Regions from separate parts of the Stieleria sp. genome, predicted to be linked through region 2. Evidence: riboswitches for the same ligand, from Rfam matches in the RefSeq annotation. Region 2 holds a riboswitch; each other region holds the start of a gene.
What was found. A riboswitch is a leader RNA that binds a small molecule or an ion and turns the genes downstream of it on or off. The one in region 2 is predicted to bind cyclic di-GMP.
Positions count from the first base shown of each region.

Region 1: linked by a shared signal. The riboswitch ahead of ABX749_RS00735 (hypothetical protein) and the one ahead of ABX749_RS00970 (Flp family type IVb pilin) in region 2 are both predicted to bind cyclic di-GMP.
Region 3: linked by a shared signal. The riboswitch ahead of ABX749_RS05850 (TadG family pilus assembly protein) and the one ahead of ABX749_RS00970 (Flp family type IVb pilin) in region 2 are both predicted to bind cyclic di-GMP.

Region 1 covers NZ_JBFHKV010000008.1:15,115-21,938, forward strand. Annotated here, with positions in the region: gene ABX749_RS00715 (hypothetical protein) at 1-771, shown strand, start outside; gene ABX749_RS00720 (hypothetical protein) at 853-1,443, opposite strand; gene ABX749_RS00725 (DUF4112 domain-containing protein) at 1,443-1,835, opposite strand; gene ABX749_RS00730 (deoxyribonuclease) at 1,947-3,044, shown strand; cyclic di-GMP riboswitch class I at 3,473-3,565, shown strand; gene ABX749_RS00735 (hypothetical protein) at 3,624-4,268, shown strand; gene ABX749_RS00740 (pilus assembly protein TadG-related protein) at 4,333-5,526, shown strand; gene ABX749_RS00745 (TadE/TadG family type IV pilus assembly protein) at 5,612-6,037, shown strand; gene ABX749_RS00750 (ATP-dependent DNA helicase RecQ) at 6,274-6,824, opposite strand, start outside.
Region 2 covers NZ_JBFHKV010000011.1:2,244-9,067, reverse strand. Annotated here, with positions in the region: gene cpaB (Flp pilus assembly protein CpaB) at 1-961, opposite strand, end outside; gene ABX749_RS00975 (prepilin peptidase) at 1,240-1,797, opposite strand; gene ABX749_RS00970 (Flp family type IVb pilin) at 2,215-2,394, opposite strand; cyclic di-GMP riboswitch class I at 2,555-2,653, opposite strand; gene ABX749_RS00965 (Flp family type IVb pilin) at 3,272-3,451, opposite strand; gene ABX749_RS00960 (hypothetical protein) at 3,907-4,440, shown strand; gene ABX749_RS00955 (SGNH/GDSL hydrolase family protein) at 4,565-5,287, shown strand; gene ABX749_RS00950 (class I fructose-bisphosphate aldolase) at 5,345-6,424, opposite strand.
Region 3 covers NZ_JBFHKV010000092.1:774-7,597, forward strand. Annotated here, with positions in the region: partial or broken gene gltA (NADPH-dependent glutamate synthase) at 1-422, opposite strand, end outside; gene ABX749_RS05840 (sulfide/dihydroorotate dehydrogenase-like FAD/NAD-binding protein) at 527-1,426, opposite strand; gene ABX749_RS05845 (TadE/TadG family type IV pilus assembly protein) at 1,806-2,213, opposite strand; gene ABX749_RS05850 (TadG family pilus assembly protein) at 2,225-3,361, opposite strand; cyclic di-GMP riboswitch class I at 3,399-3,479, opposite strand; gene ABX749_RS05855 (hypothetical protein) at 3,761-4,093, shown strand; gene ABX749_RS05860 (hypothetical protein) at 4,166-5,059, opposite strand; gene prfB (peptide chain release factor 2) at 5,386-6,510, opposite strand; gene mnmA (tRNA 2-thiouridine(34) synthase MnmA) at 6,589-6,824, shown strand, end outside.

The DNA of each region.
Region 1 (6,824 bases), on a different contig from region 2:
AAACGATTGCTGTTGGTCGGCGCATTACTCGTCGCCTCACTCGGTGCCACTGCGTTTTGGGCTCACCGCGAAACCAAAAAGGTGCCCGAATTTTACGAGCGTGCCATCGCCGCCCCGCCACCGCAAGACGTCGCCGAGTCGGTCGAGCAAATCGAATCCGACGTTCAGAAACTGCAAGACGATGTTGCCCAACCCGGCCTGTGGCAAGCCCAGTTTGCCGCCGAACAAATCAACGCCTGGCTGATCGATCAACTTCCCAAGCGATTCCCCACACTGGAAGCCAAGGGGCTGCAAGAGCCTCGTGTGATGATTCAAGACGGACTGTTGATGGCCGCCGCTCGATTCAAGGACCAGCGTCTCGACGCCGTTCTGTCATGCGAGCTAAGTGTCCAATTGACCGACCAACCCAACCGTCTGGCCGTCTCGATCAAGCAAATCCGCGCCGGGGCGTTGCCGCTGCCACTGTCTCAATTCAAAGATCGCATCAAGTTGATCGCATCGAAGACAAACCTGAACCTGCAATGGGACACTCAGGACGGTGAATCGATCGCACTGATCGACGTCCCCGACCAGTATCCGGGGCACATGGACGGATCGGTGATCATCGAATCGATCGAACTCGCCGACCAATACCTCACCGTCACCGGACAAACCGGTGACCTGCAATCGTCAACGTTCACGCCCCAAGGGGAGATCTACAAGCTCGCTCAGCTGGACGACGAACCGGAATCCGAGACTCTCTCTGACACCAGTTCATCCCGCGGCTTGTAAGCCGGCATCGACGATGGTGACGGGGTTCGGTCCGGCATCGACGAGCCCCCTCAGCCCCTCCCTGTGATCGCTCTCTCTTCGCTAAGTGTCCCGCTCGCAGAACAGGGTCGCTGTCCACGCGTGACACGACTCTGACGCCTCTCCATCCGCCCGCGAGAATCGAACCACGACCCGAGCGTCGGTGTCTGGGCCGTGGCGCCACTCAACCGGAGAACCTCCAGCCGGCGGACTCGTCCATTGCAGCCGAGCTTCGAAGCAGGAGGCCGTGTGGCGAATCAGTTCGTATCGTCCCCTGGCAAGTTGCCGGACCGATCCGCGGCCGGCCCCGATGTCACCTTCGAAATCCAAATAGCGCTCGCGATGATCGGCCAACCGCAGCGCCGGCGTGATGATGCGATCCATCCAACTCGCTGGCGGCTTGTCCAACTCGGGCAAGGGGTCGGTCGCCCACGTCCATAACGTTGCAGCCGACTTCGATGGGTGTTCGAGATGGTCCGCGCATGCATCACCCGCCCGCCCGCTCGATCGATCACCCGGCGGCTGGAACAACCAATCCCAATGCACCGGTCCCGCCGCGACGCGGCTTCCATCGGAGGGTTGCTGCCTGGCGAAACCGTGGCCGACCGCGTGAATCAGAATCGTGAACCGCGGCAAGGTGTCGATCGATTGCATCAGGGATCGGCCACTCGCTTCTTGAGATGTTTTTCCAATAGAACGGCATTGCGCCGATTGGATTTCCAATACCAATCAAACAGGTCACCGGCGATCGGCACGGCCCCAAGTGTCGCGTCGATCAAGACGTTGCCGCACATGCGGATCAACACGCCCGTCGACGCCTTCATGCGAAACGCTTCGCCGATCAACCAGAGCCCGACCACCGCGGTGGCCGCATCGCCCACCCCCGGCAGAAGTCCCACCAACGTGTCCAACCCAAATCGGATGCGGGTTCCGGGCAATGCAAATTTGTCATCCATCAATCCGGCGAACTTGCGGACCCGCGCCAGACGCCGCTCCACGTCTTTCCATTGCGACATCTCACGCACTCCCGATTGTCGTATTGCCATTGCCCAAGACACCCAAGTTTACCTATAGCCACCTAAAACAATCGAGAGGGTGATCAACGTCAGCCCCGGCCATCACGGTTGGGCCCAGCAACGTTCGGCAAGGAGGCCGAGGTGGGGATCTTTTCCAAACGTCGAAGAAAAAGCTCCTTCAGTAGCACAAGTTCGCTGCTGCGCTGGTTCGGTCCAGGCGCCACCACGCTCGGATTGCTTTACGCGCTCTACATGATGCTGACCGGCGGGCTGAGTTTTTCATCACTTGACGGATTGCTCGGACCGGATCCGGAGACGGCCTTTCGCGGCGAAACCATTTCGCTCGGCGACCGAACCGAACGTCCGCCCGATCGCATTCGCATCGCGACCTTCAATATTGAACACTTCGCGGACAAAAAATCCAGCATCCGAACAAACGAAGACGGCGTCGATGTGTTGGGAACGATCGCCAAGATCGTCAGCACGTTCGATGTCGTGGCGATCCAAGAACTACAGGGAGCCGACGGCATCGCCCTGCAACGACTGGTCGGACTGTTGAACGAATCGGGAGGCAACTTCGCCGCGACGATGAGCGACCCGATCGGCGAAGCCTACCTGGAATCGTACGCCTTCGTTTGGGATCGGTCACGGATCAACCTGGTGCCCGGCTCCGCCTATGTGGTGCAGGATCCCGGCAAACGCATGTATCGCGAACCGATGGTGGCGACGTTCGAAACCGTGGTCCCCAAAGAAAGCACCCAGCGGCCGTTTCGATTCACGATGATCAACGTCCACACCAAACCCGACCGCGTCGATCCGGCCGATCAGGAGAGCGAAATCAACGTGCTGGCCGACGTCTTTCAACGCGTCCGCGAATATGAGTTTCAACAGTTCTCCGAAGACGACTTCATCTTGCTGGGCGATCTCAACGTCAGTGAAAAGAACCTCGGACAGCTGAAATTGATCCCCGGCGTGCTCTCCCTGGCGGCCGACATTCAAACCAACATCAATCGCACCAAAACCAACGATCACATCCTGATCGACAGCAGCGTGACCGCCGAATACTCGGGGCGACTCGGCGTGATCGATTTGAAGGCCGACCTGGGCCTGACCGAAAAACAGGCCAATGCGATCAGCGATCACATTCCATTGTGGGCCGAGTTCAATCTCTACGAACAGCCGCCCGCCACTCGAGCAACCGCCACGGCCAGTGGCCCCGGAACGCGATTGATTCAGTAGTGCTCCGTCAACTCTTAGATTTGGGGGGTGCCGCGGAAAAGGGGTCCGGTACGAATGGCACGGGCATACGTGTTGGTGTGCAGGCTTTAGCCGCCCACTGTCGCTGCGTCGCAGCGACCGGAAATCGCCCAAAGGCTAAACACCAACGGTTACCCAATCCGTTGTTCCTTGAGTTCGTGCCATTCGGGTCAGGTACCAAGAATGCAGAGCACCACAACCCTGGGTCACTACCACCCGAGAACCGGGTTGGCCATCCACAAAATTGAGGGCATTCCCTCAGCGTGGCCCGACAATCGCCACGACCCTCATGACGTGCAGGGGGGAATGCCTCATCACGGCCCATACATATGGGGAAACTCAAGTTTTCGGGCGCGAATCGACATAGCGTTTCAATGCCAAATCAGCTCGAACGGTTCCCCCTTTCAAAGCCCTCGAAACGGCAAACCACGTGTAAGCGTGGGACGCAAAGTCATGGGTCCGGCCTGCTTCACTCGAAGCGTTCGGATCGCCAGACCACCGAAGGGGATTGCCAAGCTCGGCTGCGGCATCTTTTCTGCCTCGTCAATTTAGGGAACCAAAATGTCACACGCATTGAACCGATTCGGCGCCGTTCGCGCCACTTTGATCGCGGGGGGCTTCTGCTTATTTGCCTCTCTCCCCGGCGTCGCCGCAGCGGTCGACCCCGTCCTGTTCTTGGTCGAGGAGGATTGGGAACTGACGATCAACGAACCCGAAGTCAACATCAACTCTCCCCAGGTCGCGTTCTTTCTCTATCCCGACGCGGATCACGCCGATTGCTATTTCCAACTGCAGATGAACTACGCCGCCGATGACGGCTACTCCAGCGGCGGTTTCCATGTCGGGGCCTTCTGTGCCGAAACGCTCATCGACGAAGAGCGAAGTCAAATCCAAGAGGCACTCTACTGCGACAACGACCAGATCGTATGGACCAGTGCCATGGCCGTCTTCAACGGGCAACTGATGTTCGCGGTCAAAGATGGACACAGCATGCAGTGGGGCAATTTTGGCGGCCCGGAATACCTGGTGCAGATGGATGATCAGGAACTTCACGCCCTGGACCACTACACGCCTGAAAAGAGCCTCGAGTCCGTCGACATCGGATTCGGGAAAAATCGGGTCGCCTCGATTCGACTCAAGACGGTCCGTCTGACCTACACCAACGGTCACACCCAGACGATCCACGTCAATCAATTCGTTCAGTAGCAGCACCACGATGCGCACGAAACGTCGTGAATTGTCGATCTCATCATCTTCTCAGGGTCATCTCATGTTTCAAATTTCACTCCAGCGCGACCGCGCTTGCAAACCCGTTGCTCGCCCAAACTTCCCGCCATCTCAACGACGCTCGGCGAAACGTCGAAAGGGATCAGCCCTCGTCTTCAGCGTGTTCTTGGTGGCCGGACTGTTGGTGGTTTCGGCGATCGCGATCGACTTTGGACACATCAATGTTTCCCGCACGGAGGTCAAACGGACCGCGGATGCCGCCGCACTCTCAGCCTGTTGGGAACTGTTTGACGGAGTCGTCGAAGGAAAAAGTGCATCGACTGTCCAATGCGACATCGCAGATTCGGCTTCGTCTATCGCGGCAAAAAATATCGTCAGTTCCCGAGCACCGACGCTCAACACGTCAACCGATATCGAAATCGGATTCTACGACAGGAACAACCCAGGTGCACTCGACAACTCTGATCCGTCTAAGTTCAACGCGGTGCGCGTCAACGTCAGACAGACGGACGCCAATCAGCAAGCCATTCCGCTGTTCTTCGGATCAGTGACCGGACGAGCAACCCAATCCCTGCAGGGAGCTTCGACGGCGGCGCTGTTTAAGACGATTTCGGGTTTCCACAAGCCGAACAAAGCAGGTGAAACACTCGACATCTTGCCAATCACACTGGACGAAGAAACGTGGGAGTTGGTCAAAACAAAACAGACACGAGACGAGTATTGCTACTCAAACGGCCAAATCCAATCCGGCAGCGATGGGTATTACGAGTGTTCGCTCTACCCGACCGGAACGGGGTCGCCTGGAAACCGTGGCACGGTTGATATCGGTGGTGCGAACAACAGTACGACCGATATCCGGCGTCAAATCTTGACCGGCATCTCAGCTCAGGACATGGACGAACTTGGACAGGCATTGAACTTTGATGGGAATCATCAAATCGAACTCAATGGCGATACCGGCATCAGTGCGGGAATCAAAGCCGAGTTGCAGCAAATCGTCGGACAGCCAAGGATCATTCCGATTTTCCGTAAGGTGCAGGGGAACGGCAACAACGCCATGTACACGATTGTTGCCTGGGAGGGCATCCGCGTATTGAGCGTCAAATTGACAGGGCCGATGAACAAAAAGCACTTGACGATTCAGCCCTGCCCAATGATCGCGAAATACTCAATCTTCAGTGACCAAACGGTCAACGAAAGCGAGTTTTTGTTCACACCCGTGATGCTGGTTGATTGAACCAGCAGCCCCAACGATTGCCAGCGTCCACGTCGGGCGGGTTACCGCCTGACGTACTCCTTCAAAGCACACATCAAACCAACAAGTGAATCAAGTGAAAAGTCGATTCCGCAGAAAGCAAACTCGTCGCGGTGCCGCGACCGTCGAGTTTGCCCTGATCGTCCCCGTCATGCTGACCTTCACGTTCGGGCTGATCGAGATGGGACGAATCAGCATGATCAAAGAAGTAGTCGTCCAAGCATCACGCGAAGGGGCGCGCGTCGGGGTCCGACCCACCGCGTCGATCGAAGACGTGCAGGCGCGGGTCAACGAAGAGTTGGCGATCATGAATCTGACCAGCGCCAACGTGGTCATCACACCCTCGTTCCTGGAAGAAGCGGAACCGGGAGACGACATCACGGTCCGGATCACGATCCCGATCGGTGAGGTCAGCTACGTCCCAGGATTCTTCGCCTTCGACGGTCTGGACATCGTCGCCGAAACCGTGATGCGGCGCGAAAGCACCGGCTGATCCCAGCGGGACGCGCGCAGCATGCTGGTTCAATCGGATCACACGTGGGATTAGCCGTCTCGCGCGAGCGTACGGGCCAGAACCATCATCTAAACGCACCGAGGCCCGTAGGCTCGCGCCAAACGGCTGATTCGATCCACATGCCGGTCAGCCAACGGCACCCCAGCGGGAAGCGTCAGCGACCGGCGCGTGTGGAACGCACCACACGCGACACCGGCCGGCGCCGCATGCCGACCTCACCCGGACACTTCCGGATCGGCAAAATAACGGTTCAAAAACTGTTTGCGATCACCTTGTTCGGCCGCGAATTGAACCATCGCGTACAACCGCTGTTGATCGCGACGCTTCTTTTCAGCCAATTGATCGTCGTCTTGGAACCTCGCCGGTAGCGGAGCACACACCTCAAAACACTGCGGCGGCCGCGGACCGGCGACCACCCCGTGGCGATCCAAGATGGAGATCGCCGTCGCGATCCGGTGGTCGTGTTTGCTGCGACGCTGCAACTGGGCATTCATCCATTCCAGCCCAAACGCCCTGCACTGCTCGCCGTGCTCGGCCATCAATTGATACAACCGCGTGTAGAACGCGGCATCGGGATTGGACCATTCGATGAATTGCATCTGGGTCATCAAGTCCTCTTGCGCGTACAACCACACGCACCGACTCGGCTGCCCGTCGCGACCGGCACGTCCGATCTCTTGATAATAGGACTCGATCGAACCGGGGGTCTCCGCATGCACGACCATGCGGATGTCTTCCTTATCGATGCCCATGCCGAACGCGTTGG
Region 2 (6,824 bases):
GATAATCGTCGGAAGTCGGTTTGTTTTGGTCGGCGGATTGCTCGGCCGATTCATCCGTGGTGGCCAGGTCAAGCGCTCCAGTGTCTCCGACGACACGCGGCAACGGCTCCCCTTCCACCCATTCGTAAACAATCATTCTTCCGTTGATGATTTTTGTAGTGCGGAAGGTGGCTTTCTTGGGCTCGGCTTCCGCCTGTTCTACTTCTACGGGTTTTTCTTCCGCGGCAAGCTTTCGCAGCCGCTCTTGTTCGTCACGACGGTCCTGTAGATCTCGCAAGAACTTGCGGGCCGCTTCGCTCGGTTCCCCTTCGGGAATGCTTTCGTCATCGGCCGTCGGGCTGCCCAGCGACAATGAGATCTCGCCGAGTTTCTTGGCAAAGTCAAAGGCTTCGACGTCGGCCTTGCGAATCAGCAGTTGGATGTCGCGAGCGGATCGTGTGCGTGGTTGGTCCGGATCAAACTTGGTGATCCCATCGATTCCATAAACCTTGATGCCCGTCAACACATCCAAGGCCATGTCACGAGCAAACATCTCGCCCTTGGTGAAGAAGCCGCGGATATCGACGCGGTCGCCCGGACTGACCAGGTTGACCGTTCCGTCGCGACCGGCCGGCAACGAGACCACGGCGTAGCCTTTCGGCACCACCTTGTCTTCGACTTCGTTCATTAATTTCAGGTCCAACATCGGCTCGCCGGCGAACAGCGGGACCTTGGCGAATCGTCCCTCAAACTGACTCAGCTCCGCCGAGGCACCTTTGGGGATCCGATCGGCCGGCCACTGTTCAAGCCGTAGCTTCTCGGCCGTGATTTGTTCTTCGGGATTGATGGAAACCGTGGTGACCAAGATCTCCGCCATCTCGGTGGGGGTGCCGTTTTGTGCCTGCATCCACTGTCCGACTCCGACGGCCGCAACGGTGCCGCAGATGCCGGCAAGTAGCAAGAAAAGTGATTTGTTTCGCATGGCGTGTGCTGGTACCAGACCAGATGATTACGTTTCGGGTGTGGAGGACTGAGCTGGGAGGAGGCTGTCGACCCACTCACTTCACTCGGTTACAACCAGCCCCTGCCTGCAACCGCGCAAGCCGCAGGCGTAGGGCTGGTGTAATAGGGTTGCTTTCTCTAGTCGCCAAGAATGAGCTAACTAGGATAAATTCCCAAAAACAGTAGGTCTTGTGGAGGGAACCCACCCTCATTCAGGTGGATTTCCTGGTGTCCAAAAACAGACGTCTGACCTTCCGTTCAGATAAGCATTCCGGCGTAGGCAAAATAGAGAATCGATCCGATTGCCATCGGTATTCCGTATGGCAGCAAATACATGGTCGGTTTTCGCTCGCGGGCGATCTTGGAAAGCTCCGAAGGCTTCTTCACCGTCTTCCATTCTTCCAAAATTTGCAGCGCCATCGCGTAGTGTTTGGTCCAGTTCCCGCTCTTCCAGATCATGAACACGGCCATGATGCCGCCCACGATTGCGGTCGCGGCAAACGCGTAGAGCGTCACCACGGTTCCGAGCCAGGCACCGACGCCGGCGAGCAGTTTCACATCGCCGCCGCCCATTCCGCCGACATTTCGCAGAACGAGCAACAACATCATTCCGACAAATGTGCCCAACAGGCTCCATCCCAGTCCGGCCATGCCGCCCTGGATGGTGCAGTGAACCCAACCGCAGATGATAAATGGAAAGGTCAGCCAGTTGGGAACCTTCAAAATGGCTCCATCGATGACCGCGGCAACGATCAAGACGACCGTAACAAACCAGACGGCCCAATTCTCTGTCAGACCCTGGAGGATGGTTTCCATGGCTTAGTTCCCCGTGACGATTCTCTAGAAAGGTGTGTTGGTGGTCGAGTCAAGGCGCGGCGGAATCGGATGAGACGCCGGCCGCAGCGTAGTAGGCAGGAGTGGGAGCATGCCGACCTGCGGCATGCGGCGAGTGGATCACGCGAGGATTCAGCGTGGTCCCAACATCCAACTGAACATCGCAAAGAGCAACGTGATAAAGCAGCACGAAAGCTGCCAAACGTGCTCTGCCGCATCAGTGGGAAGGAGTGGATAGTTCATGGTGGATTCCGTGGTCGCCCGAGACGGATGGGCGCAAAAAAAGAGACTCGACGTGACCGATGTGAATGCGACTAAGCCAAACACCGGCCAATCGTCGAGAATCTCTCGGGGTGGTTGTCGGCGAAACTTCTGAGCGAGAACTTCGCCAACACCGACTCAGTTGGCAGCGATTGCCGTACCGACTTCTTGGAACTTCTTGTTCGACTCGGTACCGATCGTGCCGACTGCAGCCAAGCAAACGACGACGATCAGGGCCAACATCACAGCGTATTCCACTGCGGTCGGGCCATCTTCTTCCTTCAAGAACTCAACGATGCTATTAGCGAACTTTTTCATTATTCAAACTCCTCGGTGGGATGTCATTTGCGATGACTCCCGACGATGACTTACTGGTCCGATTCAACGTGAATAGGATCCCGGAAAAGAAGCAGCCACGTCTCCAAAAGACTTGCCTAGGCAATCGGGATCGCATCTGAAACACGATCTCGACTGTTCCCTTGGCAGCTCGGCTATCCTTCGAGCAAAGCGAGTTGCTTTGCCCACGGACCCGTAGCTTTGCGCCCCGCCCTTTCGATGCGGTTTGCCTTTCTCTGGGGAGCCAGGCCGTCCGAGCGTTCTGGTGACCGTCGATTGGTCGAACCCTCGGCAGCAGATCATCGTGACCCGCTCTCAACAGAAACCTATGTCAGGAAACTGACGAGTCAAAAAACTGCAGTTAGACAAGGCATTCTGCATCGGCAAAGGGTGACGTTGGTCTGGATGTAACAGATAAACCAAGCTTTGCCCCCTGCAGCGGGATCGCCTCTGGCTCAGCACCCTCGGACGATGAAGACGCCGTTTGCGCCGGCATGAACTTGCTGACATCAAATGATGATCGACCGCACCTTGTCGATTAAGCCCTATTGGGCTCGCGGCCTGTTGCTTGAGTGAGCCGCGACGCGTGAGCGGCCGGGCCCAGCGCAACGCCCGAGGCCTCACGGCCAGCGGCTCACGATTCGTTTCGCATTCTCAATTAACTCGACAGGCCGCTGTCGCCGTTCCGCGAACTCCTACCGTTGCGAAACCGGTAGCAAGAAACCATCGGACAATCAGTGGTCGGCCCGTTTTGTCATGCGGCGCAACAAAAAACGCCCCGGCGCCGCTGATAGGTGACGCCGGGACGTGTTTGGGCTGTGCCGCTGAAGCGATCTCGCTTCGGGCAACGATCGTCCGCTTAGTTAGCGGCGATTGCAGATCCAACTTCTTGGAACTTCTTGTTCGACTCGGTGCCGATCGTGCCGACAGCGGCCAAGCAAACGACGACGATCAAGGCCAACATCACAGCGTACTCCACTGCGGTGGGGCCATCTTCTTCCTTCAAGAACTCAACGATGCTATTAGCGAACTTTTTCATTTTTCAATCTCATATGTGGGGAGCCTTCGAAGATCGAAGACATCCATTGATGACTTAATGGGCCGTTTCAACGTGAAAAGGAACCCGGAAGAGAAGCAGCACCGACACCAAAAAAAGTGGAGCCAGCCACCGTCCGAAACCGTGTCCGATCGACTCTGCTCTCGCAGCGATGATCGGGGTTTCAGAAACGCGTCGTCACGGACACGTTCTCTACCTGGACCGTATGTCAGAAAGCTGGTGAAGCAAAATTGTGCGGCAACGAAATCTCATCGTCGGCCGATCCGGGTGTGCCTGTCACGGTCGTAACGGTCAGCATGAGCCAAACCCTGCCGGCACACCCTGTTTCAGTGTCCGAGCACGACTCGATGGGTTCTGCAATCCAACTGCGCCGTAGTCTCAGACGATGGAATCGAACTCAAATTGTCAGTGGATGAACTCACTTGGAAGGTTTAACGATGCAATTCAATTCTCGACTCACCACCGCCGTCCTGTCCCTCGTCCTTGTCGCTTCGTCAGGGTGCAGCTACGTCGAATCCTTGTTCAACAAGAAGTCCGGCGACAACAAACTGAGCAAAGCGGAGATCAAACGAATGATCAAGGAGAGTGAGAAAGACCTTCCTCACCGCTTGGACGAGAATTTCACGTTGACCAAAATCACGATGGACTACGGCGGAACGCTCAACGGTTGGTACACCGTCAGTGACGAATTGACCGCACAGCTTCGACGAATTGGGAATGTCAAGATCGAAGAAGCGATGCGAGAGAACATCGAAAAACTTGATTTGGATGACTGTAACGTGCCAGAGCAAGTCATCCAGATTCTGGAGCAGGATGACTTCGCGATTCAATACATTCTCGAAGACAAGTACGGATTGCCGATCGCGTCGGTCGTCATCAGCAAAGAAACGATGGAAGGTGAAGAACGGATCGGCCGCCCGCAACAGAATCCCTTCGCCGTCCGCAACGTGTCCAAAAAGGGCGGCAAATAAGACGTCGCCGGCGTCGACAAATACGGCAAAAGTGCGGTCCGTGGGTCCGAGACGGAGGCACGGGCCGGCATCGGGCAAATATCATGAGGGGAATTGAAATCCAATTCCCATGCCATGGAACCCGATGACCATGATCCGACTCGGACTCTGCCTGATCGTTGCGCTCGCTCACGTCGTTTCGTCCCCCGCCCAAGACGCTGCCAAAACGCCGGCACCCAAGAAGGTCAATCCGGCCTTCCAACCCCCGGAAGTCAATCCCAAGCTTCCCAATGTGCTGCTGATCGGCGACTCGATCTCTATCGGCTACATGGTCGCCGCGCGGGCGGCGATGCAAGGCAAGGCCAACGTGTTTCGACCGCCGACCAACTGCGGGCCCACCACGCGTGGATTAGATCAGATCGATCAATGGCTCGGCGATCGCAAGTGGGATGTCGTTCATTGGAATTTCGGACTGCACGACCTGAAGTACATGGGGCCGAAAGGTCAGAATCTGGCCGACCCCAAAGCCGAGGGTTCGCACCGACAGGTGCCGATCGACGAGTACCAGTCCAACATCGAAACGCTGGCCCGCCGCATCAAGCAACAGGCCAAGATCGTCATTTGGCGGGAGACGACGCCTGTTCCCGAGGGCGCCGCAGGACGCGTCGTCGGTGACTCGGTCAAGTACAACGCCGCTGCGGCAAAAGCGATCGCCAAAGTCGGCGGGATCCAGACCGATCCGTTCTTTGCCTTCGCCGAATCGGTCAAACAACACCAACGGCCCGCCAACGTCCATTACACCGCCGAAGGGTCGAAGCTGCTCGGTGAGCACGTCGCCGAAGTGATCGAGTCCGCGCTGGCTGACTGAAACGCCGCCAGACCCGCCGGCTCCGCTCGACGCCCCAACCACGGCACGTCGCGCGATTTACGCCACCGTGATGTCGGGATCCAAGTAGACGTCTTGAATGGCGTTGAACAACTCGATGCCCTCGCCCATCGGACGCTGGAATGTCTTGCGACCGCTGATCAATCCCATCCCACCGGCACGCTTGTTGATGACGGCGGTGCGGACGGCTTGTTGGAAGTCGTTCGCACCGGATCCTCCGCCGGAGTTGATCAGGCCGCAGCGTCCCATGTAGCAGTTGAGCACCTGGTAGCGGGTCAGGTCGATCGGATTGTCGGTGGACAGCCCCTCATAGATCCGATCGTCGTACTTGCCGTATTTGTTGCCGCCTTGGTTGAGCGCCCGATAGCCGCCGTTGTTGGTGGGTTGTTTCTGTTTGATGAAATCGGCATTGATCGTCGATCCCAAATGGTTCGCTTGCCCGGTCAAATCGGCCGAGGCTTCGTAGTTGACGCCATCGACGGTGAATGCCGAGTTGCGCAGGTAGCACCACAGCATCGTGAACATGCCCAGTTCGTGAGCTTCGGCGAAGGCATCGGAAATCTCTCGGATCTGTCGCGTCGATTCCGGCGAACCGAAATAGACCGTCGCTCCGACACCGACACATCCCATGTTCCAAGCGTCGCGGACGCGGGCAAAGGGAACCTGGTCATAGGTGGCCGGATAAGTCATCAGTTCGTTGTGATTGAGCTTCAAGATCATCGGGATGCGGTGTGCGTACTTTCGCGCGATCCCGCCGAGCACACCAAACGTCGATGCGACTCCGTTACAACCCGCTTCGACGGCCAATTGTGCGATGTTGGCGGGATCAAAGTAAATCGGATTGGGGGCAAACGATGCACCACCGGAATGTTCCACGCCTTGATCGACGGGCAAGATCGACAGATAGCCCGTCCGCGCCAGCCGACCGTGATTGAACAACGACTGCATCGCGCAAAGCACGCGGGGACTGCGGTCGGAGTGCGCCCAGACCTCGTCGACGAAATCGGGACCCGGCAGATGCAATTGCGATGCGGGAATCGTTTCGCATTGATGGCTCAGCAACGCTTCCCCATCGCTACCGAGTAGATCGAGCACATTGGTCTTGGTTTTGGTTGTCATCAGGGATCATCCAGTTCAAAAAAGTTGGGCGGTATTGCACAGCCGTTGCGCGGCTGCGTCACAAAGCAGACCGTGCGACGGTCACGCGAAGTGCAGCAATTGGGACTCCGACCGTTACTCGCAATCAATTTCAGTCTCGGACCGGTCCGCTTGTGGCGCGCTTTGTTTCGCTCGCAAGTTTTGGGCCAGCAGGGCGTGGGGAACCGAACTTCGCCGAAACCGGCAACGTTTCGGCATCGTCCGGTGAACTGGCCAGGCACGAGGCTCGCGTGCGATCCGCCGTGGTGTGCGGATTTGCCACCACTGGTGGATTCCGAGTAGACTGGACTTCCCCCGCGATCCTTTTTCTCAGGTCCGCTCCCTTCCAAATCTTGGCACTTTCCCACCTATGCCAGATCCA
Region 3 (6,824 bases), on a different contig from region 2:
GGTCCGCTGCCGACGATCGCAACTTTCTTGCCCGTCAGCGGTGCGCGTTCGGGAAGCCCCACCTGGCCCGTCTGGCGTTCGTAATCGGCCACAAATCGTTCGATGTGCCCGATCGCCAACGAATTGAATCGCCTGGCCAACACGCAGGCGCCTTCGCATTGGTTCTCCTGAGGGCAAACACGCCCCGTGACCGCCGGCAACACGTTGTCCTCACGCAGCTTGGCGGCTGCGGACAGGTACTCACCCTCGCGAACCAAATCGACGACTTCACGGATCTGCACGCCCACCGGACAGCCGTGCGTGCACTTCGGATCGGCACAGGTCAAACAACGCTGCGACTCGCGCTGCGCGATCGCTTCGGTCAAGCCCAAGTTGACTTCGTCAAAGTTATGCGCCCGCTGGCATGCCTCCTGTTCGGGCATGACCTGGCGGGGAATTTTGGTGCGCTCTTTAGGAGGAAGTTTATCAACCATTGATCAGAATCTGAATGGTGCGTAGATGGTGTCTGACGTGTGACCCTTGACTTTCAAACCGTCCGTGGACCGACTTCCGGAAACTTCTGCTCCATGTGGCAATGGTGAGCTTCCTCCAGGTCGTCAGTCGGATCGACCTCGAATGCTTCCAACGATTCCTGTTCGCGATCACGGTACATCTTGTTGCGCTGGATCAGATTGGTGAAATCGACTTGATGCGCGTCAAACTCCGGTCCATCGACACAGGCGAATTTGCATTCCTTGCCGACGTACACTCGACAGCCGCCGCACATGCCGGTGCCATCGACCATGATCGGATTCAAACTGACGATGGTCGGGATCTGATGCGGGCGCGTGACCTCGGCGACCGCCCGCATCATCGGGATCGGACCGATCGCCAACACGTGATCGATCGTTCGCCCCTGATCGATCAACGCTTGCAACTTCTGTGTGACGAAGCCGTGTTCGCCGCAGCTGCCGTCGTCGGTCATCAAATACAGTTCGTCGCTGGTCGCGCGAACCTCGTCTTCCAAAATCAGCAACGACTGATTGCGGGCACCGACGATCGTGATCACGTGGTTGCCGGCTTGTTTCATCGCGACCGCGGTTGGGTAGGCGATGGCCGTTCCCACGCCGCCCCCGATGACGACGACCGTGCCGAACTTCTTGATCTCCGACGGCTCGCCCAAGGGGCCGACCACGTCCAAGATCGAATCGCCGGCTTCGAGTTGATTGAGCAGTCGCGTCGTCTTGCCGACACCCTGAACGATGATCGTGATCGTCCCCTCTTCGACGTCCGAGTCGGCAATCGTCAACGGGATTCGCTCGCCGTGCTCGTGGATGCGGACGATCACAAACTGCCCCGCCTGCCGCTTGCGGGCAATCCGAGGCGCTTCGACACGGAACAACTTGACATCGCCAGAGAGAAAGCGTGATTCTTTGATGGGAAACATGGCGGGCGTGGTGTGGAGTGCGACCCTGTACGCTGGGCGGATCGGCCGCCGGCACGTGAGTTGGAAACACCTGATCCGATGAACGGGCGGCCTTTCGTGCAAGCACGACTCGTGCCTGCCTGCCGCTCAGCTGCCGCAAATACCATGCCTGCTGCTGACGTTCGTTTCCCGAAACGGTCACGCTGGCAGTAAAAGGGACGCGACCGATGTGAAGAATGCCGACAGATCCGGCCAGTCGCCCCATTGTCACCCGCTGCAGAGAATGTGCCCCACAGAAGCGCAATTCAAGACAGCGTGCGCCATATCGCACACACCTGTCGGGCTGACTGCACGAACGAAGCCATGCGGGACCAATCCGACTGGCAACAATTCGGGTTGCTCAATCCAACCGCTCGGACCGCATCTTGGTCGTGGCGCTGAGTGTCACTCCGTTCAAAAACGAGCCGTTGATCCAGCCGATCTCGTTGTAGCCGACCTCCACTTTCACCGTGATCTGTTCATTGTCAAACGCGGCACTGGGGTCTGGATCCACCGTCACATCCGACGGCGAGACGCTGACGGATGCATCGGACAAAAATTCGACGACCTTCTGCTTGACCGAATCGGCGGTCGCATCCGGCAGGGCGGCCTCGCGAGCGCCCTCTCGCGATGCATTGGTCAGTAATTGTTGGACCATCATCCCTCGACCGAACTCGATGATCCCTAACACCAAGAGGATCAAGAATGGCGCTACCAACGCGAACTCCACCGCGGCGGCCCCCTTTCGTCTACGTCGAATTGCGTTCATTCAATCAAACCTTATTGCACGATCACGGGCGGAGAGTAAATGTTCTGGCTGGTCCCACTGACGCCAGGGGCCGCTTGAACAACGCCTTTGAATGTGACGTTGGCTGGCTGGACGCTGACATATTTGTTTCCGCCGGTCAGATTGACGGCAACGATCCGGACACCGACAAACTTCACGATCACGAACTTCGCATTGTTGCCGTTGCCCGAGACGTCACGATAGATGGGAATGATGACCGGTTTTCCGGCAATGGATTCGAGATCATCCTTCACGCTGGCACTCAAGCCGGGATCACCGCCGAGGATCAATTCTCCGGAATCATCCAGCGCCAGTGAACCGCCGTGATAATCGAGGTCGGACTGTGAAAGTCCGTCACGAATTTGCCCGGCCAGATGCTTGGTGGAATTGGAGGACTGGCCGATATTGACCGTTCCAAAGTTTCCCGAGCTTGAAGTCCTCGTCGGGAACAACACGACTTCAGGAATACCGTCGGGAGTGGCGTCGACCGACTGGCTAATCGCGTCGTATCCCCAATCGTCGGCACCCCGACTTACTTGTTGCTCCCAATAGTCTTCGTCAACCGTGATTGGCAGAAACGGGACATTGGCACCGGCCCCAGGGACCTTGAATCCGCCAACGTTCTTGATGATCGCTGCGGTGGCCTCGGCACGCAGCATCATGCTCGAATAGCCGAAGATATTTGCAAAGAATAGACCGACTTCCCCGTTCCGATCCGCCGTTTGGCTCACTTTGACACGCACCGCATTGTATTGTTCAGGCTCATCAAACGTCATCGACCCACGTGGATTACTGAAATCGATCCTGCCCACGACGATGTCACCGTCCGAATCGGCGTTGAAGGTATTCCTGTGGACGGTCACCTGTCGATCCAGCACCGGATTGTCTTCGACGTACTGCTTGGCAGTGCGTCGCGTGTCGGTGATGATTCGATACGCATTGCCGTCATTGCGAAATTCTAAGACGGCTGCGTGCGCGGCCGCGTCGGCCGACCGCTGCAGATCCGATTGCGCCACCATCAGTACGCCTAGGTCAACGGCGCACGCAACCATCCCCAGTACGACGACGAGCAACACCGCGACAAGCACGGCGACGGCACCACGCCGACGCCCGATTTGATTGGACTTCATTATTTGACACTCGGAGCACACTTGACGCCCCAGCATCACGGGTAGCTTGGCGGTCTCTTCGTTTCAGAGATCCATAGCTTTGCGTCCCGGCCTCACGACCGGTTTGCCTTTATCTGCGACTGGAATTGTGGCGAATTGGACTAGTAAACTGCTCGAACCCTATGTCATTGCCGGACAGACGCAAATTCTGAATTGCCTCTGGGACGCAAAGTGGCTGACTTTAGGGATCTCCCTCGCGCCGGAGCAGTCAGACGGCCGAGAAGCCAGAACCTCTGCTGGTCCGGAAACGCGATGTCGCCGGACGGACCGGAGGTGTCACCCGGCCGGCGATGAGATGTTTAGCCGGGGGAGTTCGATTCCTCGGTCGATTTCCACCACCGCCGAACGGGAGACACCGCCATGACCAAGTATTTTGTCCAATCAGGAACGCTTCGCACCACCGTCCAAGCCGAATCGTCTCGCAAGGCGGCGCTGTGGGCGGTCCATCAAGCCATGCAGCAAGTCTTACCGGTCGACGACACCGATGGCAAAACGGCTCAATCGAAAATGGAGTCGGCGGCGACCGGCGGGATTCGCGTGATGGATGAGATCGTCCGCGTCAGTGAACTCGGTTTCGACCGCGAGGACGCGCCGGTGCTCTCCACGATGGATGTCGTCCGCCAATGGAATGAGATGTTTGCGGCGCTGGACCGCTTGCAACGGATGCTGCACGAAGGTGCCGTGGCGGCGTGACCGCACCCTCAGCCATGCGTTCGATGGACCGCCGGAGTCACGCCCGATGGAAGGTGTTAGCGGAACTACTGGTCAGCCGACGCGTTCGGCGATCACGCGCAATTGTGCCGCAGCGTCGGTGAGAGAAGCGTCTGGATAACTTCCTTCAAACGCATCCTCGTCGTCGTCGATCTCATCGACCTCAATGTAGACCTCTTCCTCCGCCGCCTCTTGAATCGGAGCCTTTTGCGGCGCGGGCGCCGGCCTGTCGACGCGCCGCACTTCGCGTCGTTGAGAGGAAGCCATCGGGACGTATTGCGACTCCAGCGCCGCGCAGGCCAAGGACTCGCGCGTCTGACGCCTCACACGATCCCGCCGTTCTTCCTGCGACGCGTCGGGAAACAAACCGCGGCACGGACGGTTCACCAGGGTCGCCACCAGCAACGTCAGTGCAGCCACGATCCCAAGCAACGGGATTTCATAGGTTGCCCCGACAACCACCGTGATCGACAACACGAACGCAAGCAGAGCTTTGAACAAATAGTCCGATGCCGACGCCGCCAGCGCAACCGTCCAGTGCGATGTTGTTGCACGAGACGCTTTGGTCTGCGATGACGCTGTCTGCGCCAATCGGCTGGCCGTGTCGATGAATAGATGAAGCACCTTTGCAACAAAGCGCAGCAAGGCAAACGCGATCACCAACATCGGAAGCGGAAAGGTGGCAACACCCGAGTGATCCGGGAAATAGAGAAACAAGAACACCGCCGCGACACACAAGACGGCCATCGTCCCGCGGATGACAAGCCGCAACTGATGCGATGCTTCGAATGCCGCGACTGCAGCCGACACCGCGCGTGATTCGGACACCACCAGCGGTTTACCGTGGACCTCTGTCGATGCCTGTCCACTGATCACTTGGGGGCCGGCTTCAACGCCGCGGGACCTGTCGAGGCCACTCGCCCGTTCGGTTTGACTAATCATGCCCATGATAGCCAAGCTCCAGTTGGTACTTGTAAGACTGGGCGGTGGATCCTCTCATCATCAAGCTCCTTGCCATGGCAACCTTCGGTCGCGAGCTGCTTCATGATGCACAAAAGAGTGAGAGGGATCATCCGCTCATTGATTCGATCTGTTCTCCCTGCCGACGATGTCTGCACCTCCGTTATAGCCAGCCAGCACAGGCTGTCGAGGAAATTCAGCGGGGAACATCAATCAATTCACAGCCATTATCCGATACGCCATCAATCTGATGAACAGCACCACACCACCATGGTGGGGTCATGTAATGAAGCTGACGGCGCGCGGGCGATCACTCAATCTTCATCGGCGGTGACCGCGGTCTTTCCACCCGCCCGCCAACGCAAAAAGGCGTCCAGAAAACCTTGCAGTTCGCTGCCGTCGATGACACTGTTGAAATTGCCGACGTAGTGTCCGGTCCTGGCATCTTTGACGCGCTGGTCGGGGTGCAAGAAGTAGTTGCGAATCTGGCTGCCGAAACCGGTCCTGGCCTGGGTGCCATACTTCGCCGCCGTTTCCGCTTCGCGTCGCTCCTCTTCCAATCGGGCCATTTTGGCGCGAAGCATCTTCCACGCGTTGGCCTTGTTCTGGTGCTGGCTGCGTTCGCTTTGGCACTGCACCACCGTATTGGTGGGGATGTGAGTGAGACGAATGGCGCTGTCGGTTTTGTTGACGTGCTGGCCACCGGCACCACTGGCGCGAAAGGTGTCGGTCCGAACGTCCTTCTCTTCGATTTCGACCTCAATGGAATCATCGATTTCAGGCGCGACGCTGACCGCAGCAAAACTGGTCTGCCGCTTGCCTTCACTGTTGAACGGGCTGATGCGAACCAAGCGGTGCATGCCCTCCTCGCCTTTCAGATAGCCATAGGCCATCGGCCCGCGGATGGCGATCGAGGCACTGTTGATGCCCGCTTCTTCGTTTTCATGCCGGTCAAGCAATTGGATCTTGTAATCTTGGTTGACCGCCCAAGCGGAGTACATCCGCAACATGATGTCGGCCCAGTCGTTGGCATCGGTCCCGCCATCCCGGGCGTTGATCGTCAGAATCGCTCCGGCGCTGTCGTTGGGACCATCGAGCAGGGCTTTCAGCTCCAAATCATCCAGAATGTTTTCCAAGCGTGAAAGCTCCTGGCTGACCTCGGCGGCAACCGATTCGTCCTCATCCGCCATCTCCATCAAGACACTTAAGTCCTCGACGCTGCTGGACAATTCGTTCATCGGGCCGACAATGGCTTTGAGAGCCTTGAGCTCGCCGACCGTTTTTTGAGCCGACTCGTTGTCGTCCCAAAAGTCCGGCTGGCCCATCTTGGCTTCGATTTTTTTGATCTGCCCTGCCTTGCCGCGATGGTCCAAGGACTCGGCGAGCAGTTTCAGGCGTTTTTCGATTTTTTCACTGCGCTGAACCAGTTCCGCGTCCATCAGTGATCACATCCTTTTCGCCGATCACGACGAATACTTGACATTGAGAAGACTTTCCAGAGAGGTTGAAAACTATACATGGCACGCGTGGTCCTGGCGATGAGTGGGGGAGTCGATTCGAGTGTGGCGGCACATCTGTTGCTCGAGGCCGGACACGAGGTGATCGGCGTGTTCATGCGCCACGGCGAGGAGTCCAGCGAAGTCTGCAAGGTGGATCGCGGTGCGGACCCATCCGCCCCGGCGGGTCAGGCTTCAGCCCCGTCGCTGCCCGTCCTGGGGGGCCTGGCGAGCGGGCGTGCCGACCACAAACAGGG